Regions from separate parts of the Erwinia sp. CGal63 genome, predicted to be linked through region 3. Evidence: predicted binding sites of a transcription regulator. Region 3 holds the regulator's gene; each other region holds the start of a gene.
The links. Region 3 encodes LexA, which represses DNA repair genes until DNA is damaged. Its sites were predicted from a motif close to TNCTGTATGTACATACAGNA; they were not measured.
Positions count from the first base shown of each region.

Region 1 (2,184 bases), on a different contig from region 3:
CTGGCCGGTTTTTTCGCTAAGATCGTTCAGCAGCGCCTCCGCCAGCCCGCGCAGGCCGTCGCTCAGCTTGAACAGGCGGGCGCACAGCGTCATTACCTCTTCCGGCAGCTCGCCCATCTCAAAGCGGTATTCGCCTTCCTGATTGCCGGGCGGCAGCAGCTGCGTCAGGATTTGCGACAGCTGCTGTAGCTGCTCGCGCACCTCTTCGCAGTGCGCCTTAAGCCGCTCGGGATTGCCGAGATGCGGCGGCTTCTTCGGCCGGAACTGCGCCATGCACTGCTCCACCAGCCGGCAGAAAAGATCGAGCTGCAGCGTGCTCCAGGCCGGCGTGATATCGCCGCTCATTTCCAGCGCGTCGCGCGCCACGTCCGGCAGATGATGGCCCTCGTCCAGCACCAGCAGCAGGTTTTTCGGCGGCGGCAGCACCGACTCCGTTTCCAGCGCCGCCATCACCAGCGCATGGTTGGCTACCACGACGTCGGCGTTTTCGATCTCGCGGCGAGCAAGATAAAAGGGGCATTCGCGAAACCAGTGGCAGTTGCTGCCCAGACAGTTGGCCTTGTCGGTGCTGATGCGCTGCCAGAGCGAGTCTTCTATTGTCTCTTCGCAGTGATCGCGCAGACCGTCCCACTGATGACGATCGAGATTTTTCGCCAGCGTGGTGCAAAGCGCCCGTTCATCTTTGCTGGCGGTCATTTCGTCGTCCAGAAACAGCAGCAGATCGCCCTGTTTCTCTTCATCGCCGCCCAGCGCGGAGAGGTTGCGCGGACAGACATAGCGTCCGCGACCAAAGGCGGCGGTGAATTGCAGATCGGGAATGATCTTGCGCAGCAGCGGCAGATCTTTGCTGTAGATCTGATCCTGTAGCGCCACGTTGGCGGTGCTGACCACCAGCGGCTTATCTTCCGCCCGGCTGACGGCGATGCCCGGGATCAGATAGGAGAGCGTTTTCCCCACGCCGGTCGGCGCTTCAATCGCCAGATGGCGGCCTTCATCGCCCGCCAGCGTTTTCGCCACTTCGGCAATCATCTGCCGCTGCGGCGCGCGGGAAATAAAATCGGGGATCTGCTGCTGGAGAGCTTTGTACCAGCCGGCAATTTGCGCTTTTAACGCGGCATTTAGCGCCATAACAACCACTTTTTATTGAAACGGCCTGTATTTTTACACAGTATTCCGTTCAGCAATAGCCCCTGAAAGTGAATCCTTCGGCCCGGCTCGCAACTTATCGCTCTGGCCGCCGCGCCGGTTAATCGCCGTCGTCCGTCTCAAGCTTGCTGCTGCCCAGCCTGCCGGTAAAAGGCAGCCGCAGCGCTGGATGCCTGAAATCGATGCCGAAATTAAAGGCGAGGACGTTAAACTCCAGCCCCTCTTCCGCGCCCAGCGTCAGGCCAAGAACGCCCAGTAGCGAAACCTGCAGGCCTCTGCCTGACGCAGGCAGGCCAACAGGACGACTCAGCGGACGAAAATCCTTGCCGATGGCGTTGGCGGGCAAATCCAGCTTCAGTGCAGGCACTTCCCTGCCGATATGGGCCAGAAAGGTATTGCTGTTGGGGCCGGGCCAGACGCGGTAGCTGTGTGGCCAGGGATAGCTGGCGATAGCGGCCTCAATCTGCGGGATCATCATTGCGGCGCGCTTGCCGCGATGATCGACCAGTAGCCTGGGCTTAGCGCCAAACCAGTAGCCATCAGGCAAAGCGTAGTTATGGCGCACGACATTGCTGCTGCCCCAGCTGACTACCTCATAGCGGTTGAAGCGGCTTTCGCCCGCTTTTTTATAGATAATCCAGGGATGAACGGCAAAGAGTCCGCGCCAGCCGAAAGTCGGCGCGGTATAGACCTGAACAATCGCCGTATTGATAAATTTTTGCGGATCCGGCGCTATCTCTGCTGAATCACGTCGTGCCGTAGACCAGTGCTGTCCGGTGATGGCTACGCCGCTGTGCGTGGCTTTGATATAGCTCTGTACGAATGAGAGCAGCAGCATACAGAGAAAACCGATACTGATGACTTTTGTAAGAAACATAATACCTTTAGCCGCCCGCGACAGCAGGCCTGGTCAGGAATGAAAAAAGTTAGCGAGCAGCGTTCCGTCGCTTAGGATGTGAGCAGAATCACACTACTGAAAATCGGGCCGCCATTCAATCGCTATTAGCCGAATGGTGTAATGAGGAAAATGAATAAATC
Region 1 covers NZ_JAKUMN010000001.1:1,827,321-1,829,504, forward strand. The annotation lists gene dinG (ATP-dependent DNA helicase DinG) at 1-1,128, opposite strand, end outside; gene MKZ79_RS08315 (DUF3750 domain-containing protein) at 1,247-2,023, opposite strand.
Region 1: dinG (ATP-dependent DNA helicase DinG) is a predicted target of LexA. The motif match lies at 1,152-1,171, and genes of this name have one in related genera.

Region 2 (2,184 bases), 100 kb from region 3:
CGTCGCGCGAGGTGCTAAAACGGCTGACCAGCCGCTGGAGCCTGCTGGTGCTGCTTGCGCTGGAAGAGCGTACGCTGCGCTTCGGCGAGCTGCGTCGCAAAATCGGCGGGGTCAGTGAAAGAATGCTGGCGCAGACGCTGCGCTTTATGGAGGAAGATGGCTTTGTGGAGCGTATCGATTATGAAGTGATCCCGCCGCACGTCGAATATCGCCTTTCGCCGCTGGGACACGAGGCGCGCGATCGCGTCACCGGCCTGGCCGACTGGATAGAGACGAACCTGCAGCAGATTATTGCTAACCGCAGCCATCCTGCGGCGAAAGAGTAAAGAGTGCGGCTGGTTCGGTTCAGATATGTGGCAATAATGTGATGTTCGTCCGCGTTACCCGCGGATAAAAGCCATTGCGTAGAATAGCGGAGTTTCGCCAGCGACCTCATCCCATCTTGCGATAACGCGACGGCCAGATCTGTTCGGGCCTGACGCCCAGCGCTTCCGCAATCAGCCGTTCGCCTTTCGGCCAGTGGCGATTCAGGGCGTTCGCCAGCGTGGACGAAGCCAGCCCGGCCTCGCGCGAAACAGCGGAAAGCGAAGTCCCCTTTTTCCTCAATCCGGCGATGATATCCGCCGGATGCCAGTCCTTGTGAGTTATCCCGTTCATCCTTGTCTGCTTCCGTCAGGCGTTACTTGTTGAGTATCACTAAACAACTACCATGTTAAGTAATGCTAAACAGTAAGTCAATGTATGATCGTTGATGGTGTGACTGATGATTCCAGCCCGGCTTAAAGCGGCCCGACTACGCGCTCGTCTGACTCAGGAAAAGCTGGGCGTTCTGGCTGGTATTGAAGAAGAGACGGCGCGTTCCCGCGTTTCGCAGTATGAAGGCGGCATCCACCGTCCGACCTTTGAAACCATGTGCGCTTTCGCGCGCGTGCTTAACGTGCCGGAATGCTATTTCTATACCCTCGACGATGAATTTGCCGAAACCGTTTTAGCTATCTGGTTAAAAAAGCGGAATTTAGCCTGATAGCGCGCCACAGCGGCCAAACGCCTTCCCTTTCTACCCAAAGCTTTTTCAGACAACAGCCATAACGGGCACCGCCTGCCTTGCTGCGCGCCGCCTGCGGCACGATTTCCCGCCTGGCGAACCGCAAAAAATCGCTTATCGGGCTTGATCGTTTGCCGCAAATGATAATACTGTATTTATATACAGCTTATTTCGGGATAACCCCATGAATTTACTTCGTCCTGCCGAGGTGCGCGCGCTGGTGCAGCTGCCGCTTTTTTTGACCCGGGTGCCCTGCGGCTCGCCGGCTGCCGCGCAAGACCATATAGAACAGCGGCTGGACTTAAACGATCTGCTGGTGCAGCGGCCGGAAAGTACCTATTACATTCGGGTCAGCGGCGATTCCATGCGCGACGCCGGTATCGACGATGGCGATCTGCTGGTGGTCGATAACGGCATTATCGCCGACCATGACGATATCGTGGTCGCGGCGGTAAACGGCGAATTCACGGTGAAAAAACTTCAGCTACGTCCGGACGTTCGGCTGCTGGCGATGAACGCGGCCTGGCCGCCGATAGTGCTGGCGGAGGAAGAGCAGCTGGAAATTTTTGGCGTGGTGACTTTCACGATTAAATCGATGGAGTAACTATGTTGAAAAATCGGGTTTATCGCGCCTGCGCGGCCACAACCCAGGCCAGCCAGCCGTCTCACCAGGTAAAATTTTTGTTTGCCCGGCTACAGGATCTGCTGCCGACCAATGACGACTGCTACCTCAGCGCCTGCAACGGCAGCTACTGCATTATCGACCGTTATCGTCCCGCCGTAGCGGGCAGCCGCGTGCTGATCGATATCGCAGGCCGTCGTGAATGGGCCACTATTCGCTGCAATCCGGAGCAGATTGTCACCGCAGCGGGCACGATTATTGAGAGCGAGCAGCTGCAGGAAGTGACTATTCTTGGAGTAGCTATTCAGGAAGTGCTGTCGATATACCAGCATCGAACAGCGCAGAACGCGCCCGTATAAATCGCGGCCAGCTGCGGATAAAAAAAGAGACGGTCAGAAGAGTGCGTTATTTCAGCCTTGCGTTGAGCCATGAATGAAAAAAGCCTCCCTTGCGGAGGCTTTCAACCATTAACGATGGATTAGCGTTTCGGCGCTGCGTCCGGATACATCGCCAGCAG
Region 2 covers NZ_JAKUMN010000003.1:131,929-134,112, reverse strand. The annotation lists gene MKZ79_RS11880 (winged helix-turn-helix transcriptional regulator) at 1-326, shown strand, start outside; gene MKZ79_RS11875 (helix-turn-helix domain-containing protein) at 433-648, opposite strand; gene MKZ79_RS11870 (helix-turn-helix domain-containing protein) at 764-1,024, shown strand; gene umuD (translesion error-prone DNA polymerase V autoproteolytic subunit) at 1,230-1,649, shown strand; gene MKZ79_RS11860 (hypothetical protein) at 1,652-2,026, shown strand; gene treF (alpha,alpha-trehalase TreF) at 2,146-2,184, opposite strand, start outside.
Region 2: umuD (translesion error-prone DNA polymerase V autoproteolytic subunit) is a predicted target of LexA. The motif match lies at 1,193-1,212, and genes of this name have one in related genera.

Region 3 (2,184 bases):
GTACATCGCGTCGAATCGACCAACAGCTACGTTGTCTGTCATCACTTTGAAGAGCCTTCGCATACCTCGGCCATGCTGATTTGCGATCGCTGCGGCGCGGTGGCGGAACAACATGCGGAAGGCGTCGAAGCTATTTTGCAGTCGCTGGCGCAAGCTACCGGTTTCGCGCTGACCAATAGCGTGATTGAAGCGCATGGCCTGTGCGGCAGCTGTGTGGAAGTGGAAGCCTGCCAGCATCAGGATGAGTGCCAGCACGATCATACGCTCGGCAGTAAAAAGCGCGGTCGTTAAAAAGCATAAGCTTCAGAGAAACTTAAGCGGCGCCGCCGCTATAAAAGAACAAGGGCAGCGCCGAAAGCGCTGCCCTTGCTGTAACGTCTTACGGGCTTGCTGCCCCTGTGCACGTTATTTTATCAGAAGCGATGCTTGTTAGTGGTTTCCCAGTCGCCCAGCTCTTTCTCAGCCTGGTCTTTGGTGTAACCGTAACGCTCCTGAATTTTACCGACCAGCTGATCGCGTTTACCTTCTACGACAGTCATGTCGTCATCGGTCAGCTTGCCCCACTTCTCTTTTACTTTACCCTTCAACTGTTTCCAGTTACCGCCGGCTTCGTCTTTATTCATCTTGTTTCTCCTTAACCTTAGGTGATAACAGCTTATCGTTACTGCAAAACTACTGACAGCAACATAAAACGCTGCCTAAGTGCGTAACGTACAGATAATTGTAGTAGAAGATAGCGGGTTTGCACGGCGAGACGGCCTGATTTTGCAAAAAAAGCGAAGCGGCACGGCAGAGAAGTAGAAAAAATAAGGATAATCAATGCGTAACGAGAAAAAACAAAAGCGCAACAAAAGGGAAAGCGGAGATAACCGGAAAAAGCGGTGATTAAAAAGCCATCGTTCGCAGGCTATGCATCGAACGATTATCAGACTGCATTGCGCGATATAAAGAGAGGAAGTAACGAATGCGCCGCCTTAACGACGGCGCAGAGGCAGAAGCGTGCTTTTACAGCCAGCTACCGTTGCGGATGACGCCAACGGCCAGGCCTTCGATAGAGAAGGTCTGCTGGCGCAGATCGACCACGATCGGCTTGAATTCACTGTTTTCCGGCAGCAGATGCACAATGTTGCCCTGCTTTTTCAGGCGTTTTACCGTGACTTCGTCATCGATGCGCGCCACCACGACCTGGCCGTTACGCACGTCCTGGGTCTTGTGTACGGCCAGCAGATCGCCATCCATAATGCCGATGTCTTTCATCGACATACCGCTGACGCGCAGCAGGAAGTCGGCGCCCGGTTTAAAAAGATCCGGATCGACCTGGTAGTGGCCTTCAATATGCTGTTCCGCCAGCAGCGGCTCGCCCGCCGCTACGCGGCCAATCAGCGGCAGCCCGTCTTCGTCTTCCATCATCAGGCGGATACCGCGCGATGCGCCGGAGACGATCTCGATAACGCCTTTGCGCGCCAGCGCCTTCAGGTGTTCTTCAGCCGCATTCGGGGAACGGAAGCCGAGCTGCGTGGCGATCTCTGCCCGCGTCGGCGGCATGCCGGTCTGGTTGATATGCTGGCGTATCAGGTCGTAGACCTGCTGCTGCCTTGCCGTTAATGCTTTCATCCCGCCCCCTGGTTGTTTATACAGTCGACTGTGAGTATATACAGGTATTTCGCCGTTGAAAACCTCAAGTCGGATAAAAAACGTCACTTATTGCCATTTCAGCGCGGCGGTTAGCGGGTAAGCAGCACGCTCAGCCAGACGAAGACCGCCAGTAAAATCGCCAGCAGCACCGCCGCCGAGCCCATATCTTTCGCGCGACCGGAAAGCTCGTGGAACTCGTTGCCCAGCCTGTCGACCACGGCTTCAATCGCGCTGTTCAGTACTTCCACGATAATCACCAAGGCTACGGAGCCTATCAGCAGCACTCTTGCCAGCGGAGCGACGTCCAGCCAGCAGGCGATTGCTATCGCCACCACGGCGGCAACGACTTCCTGACGGAAAGCGGCTTCAAACTGCCAGGCCGCCCGCAGCCCTTTCCATGAATACCCTGCTGCTTTAATGATCCGTGTTAAACCTGAGGCGTTATTTGCCATAATCAGGGAACCCTTTGTTCTGTTTAACGTCAATGTCAGGGTAGCGCACATTATGCAACACCACAGATCTCGTTTACGGATTCTGGTATGCTTGCCG
Region 3 covers NZ_JAKUMN010000003.1:30,369-32,552, reverse strand. The annotation lists gene zur (zinc uptake transcriptional repressor Zur) at 1-291, shown strand, start outside; gene MKZ79_RS11415 (CsbD family protein) at 414-623, opposite strand; gene lexA (transcriptional repressor LexA) at 1,006-1,614, opposite strand; gene MKZ79_RS11405 (diacylglycerol kinase) at 1,725-2,087, opposite strand.

Region 4 (2,184 bases), on a different contig from region 3:
TGCATAACCGTTACCGTAGTAACCCGTGTCGTGGTACTGAGACCAGCCCAGTTTCGCACCGGTGTACCAGGTGTCATCTTTAGGGGCGGCCTGCGCTACGGTAGCGAAGCCAGCCAGTGCCACTGCAATTGCGATAGCTGTCTTTTTCATTTTTGCGCCTCGTTATCATCCAAATAGGCAATGAGCTTTCATTAGCTCTTTGATTAATCCTTCGCCGGGTTATGACGCTCGATTATGACTCATCCAAAAAAGGGAGATTATTGAGCACCCTGGCGACGTAAAGTCTACAACGTACCAGCAAACTTACAAGTAAGATGTGAAGCCGACCTGAAAAAAAACGGGGATTTGCACACAAATTTACACATTTGGCTTAAGGGGGATAGGGGAAAGTAATGGGAAAAAAGGGGGCTAAACCATTGTCCCGCCGGGTCATAGCATTATCAGGCGCTTATCCTACCCGGGGGATAATTTTGTGATGAGAAAACTCTTATTTTTACTTAATGATACAAACTCGAGTGAATTTTTAATCCATTAAAGGGTCTGGCAGCGACAATTTCGACCGGATCCGGCCGCATAATCAGACCTAATGCCTGGCCGCTGAGTGCCGCATCGTGCAGACGCTGACGATCTTCTGCCGTCAGTTCTTCCGGCAGCCAGCCGAGCACCACACTGTAGTTGCCCGTTTGCAGCGCTTTAATCATCGCTTCCAGCGTATTGATGGCGGTGCCCTGCACCTGCATTACCTTGTCCAGCGGCAGTCCCGACTGCGCCAGCCAGCTGCGGCTCAACTTCTGCGGCGGCGTCAGCCACAGCTGCCAGCGAGACTGCATGCCTAACTGCTGGAGCAGAGGCAGCAACAGCATCTGCGTCATGCCCGGCTGATTCTCGCTGTAGATCAGTTCGCTGATCAGGCCGGTCGTTCCGCTGCTGGATGAAGAAGCGCAGGGCTGAGGTAAACGGCTGTTAACAGAGTGAGATTTCATGGAATGAGTATGCATATCGGCTTCGCTCGCAGGTCACTGTATGGATATACAGTATAAGGGCGATGCATAAAGATCAACCTTAATTTTTGAAAACGTCTCGCAAAATCACAATGTAACGCCCCGCAACGACAATTATTAATTGAACCTGTTACTCCGATTGCATACTTTTTCCTCCCACAATGGAGCTACAGAACCGGTTAATTCTGTCCACAGGGAGAACATGATGAGTGATTCAAAAAGTCAGATTGAAAAAGCCCGGCACCAGCTTGCCGAGCTGGGTGAGATCGAGTGCCGCAGCCAGTTCGGCGGCTACAGCCTCGCAGTAGAAAGTGTGGTTTTCGCGCTGGTTGCGGAAGGCGAACTTTATCTACGCGCCTGCGAGCAGGTAAAACCTTATATCGTGGAGCGGAAGATGGAGCCTCTGCACTTTACTAAAAGAGGTATGCCGGTCGCGCTGGACTACTACCGCGTCGATGAGCCGCTCTGGAATGAGCATGGCCAGCTGCTGGCGCTCTCTCGTCTGTGCCTGCAAGGCGCCCGGCAGCAACGCGTGCGGCAGCAGCAAAACCAACGTCTGAAAGATTTGCCTAATCTGACCATACGTCTGGAGATGCTGCTGCGCCAGGTTGGTGTCAGCACTATCGCCATGCTGAAAGAGCAGGGCGCTCGCCGCTGCTGGTTGAAGCTGCGCGCCTGCAATAATAATTTAAGCATCAAAGTGCTGTTCGCGCTGGAAGGCGCTATTGCAGGCCGCCATCATGAAGCGCTGCCGGAGAGCGTCAAGACCGAGCTGCGCCAGTGGTATAAAGAGACGCTGCGGCGCGAGGCGAAAAAGCAGAAATCCTAAGCGGCCAGCCTCTTTTTTTTCAGCCGGACGATTTCCGGCAGTAGCGCGATCAGCAGACCCATCTGCTGCAACACCAGCGGTTCTTTTGTGTCGGGCGCGGCCTCCGCCGCCGCCAGGCGAACAGAAAGATTATCCAGCAGCCTGGTCGCCTTGTCTTCATCGACAATGTCGACGTGCAATACATCGTCAACGTAGCAGACTGCGTCGTCCATCAGCTGCAGCATGGCGGGACGGGTAATTTTCTCCCGATGGGCGCCCAGCGCGGAGATATAGCTAAGGAAAGAGTGGTTCAGGCACAGCAGGCGAAACGCGTCTTCGCGCAGGCTTCCGCTCGCATTCTTTTCTGCTGAAATA
Region 4 covers NZ_JAKUMN010000001.1:1,673,404-1,675,587, reverse strand. The annotation lists gene ompA (porin OmpA) at 1-150, opposite strand, end outside; gene sulA (SOS-induced cell division inhibitor SulA) at 498-998, opposite strand; gene MKZ79_RS07665 (TfoX/Sxy family DNA transformation protein) at 1,207-1,830, shown strand; gene yccS (YccS family putative transporter) at 1,827-2,184, opposite strand, start outside.
Region 4: sulA (SOS-induced cell division inhibitor SulA) is a predicted target of LexA. The motif match lies at 1,018-1,037, and genes of this name have one in related genera.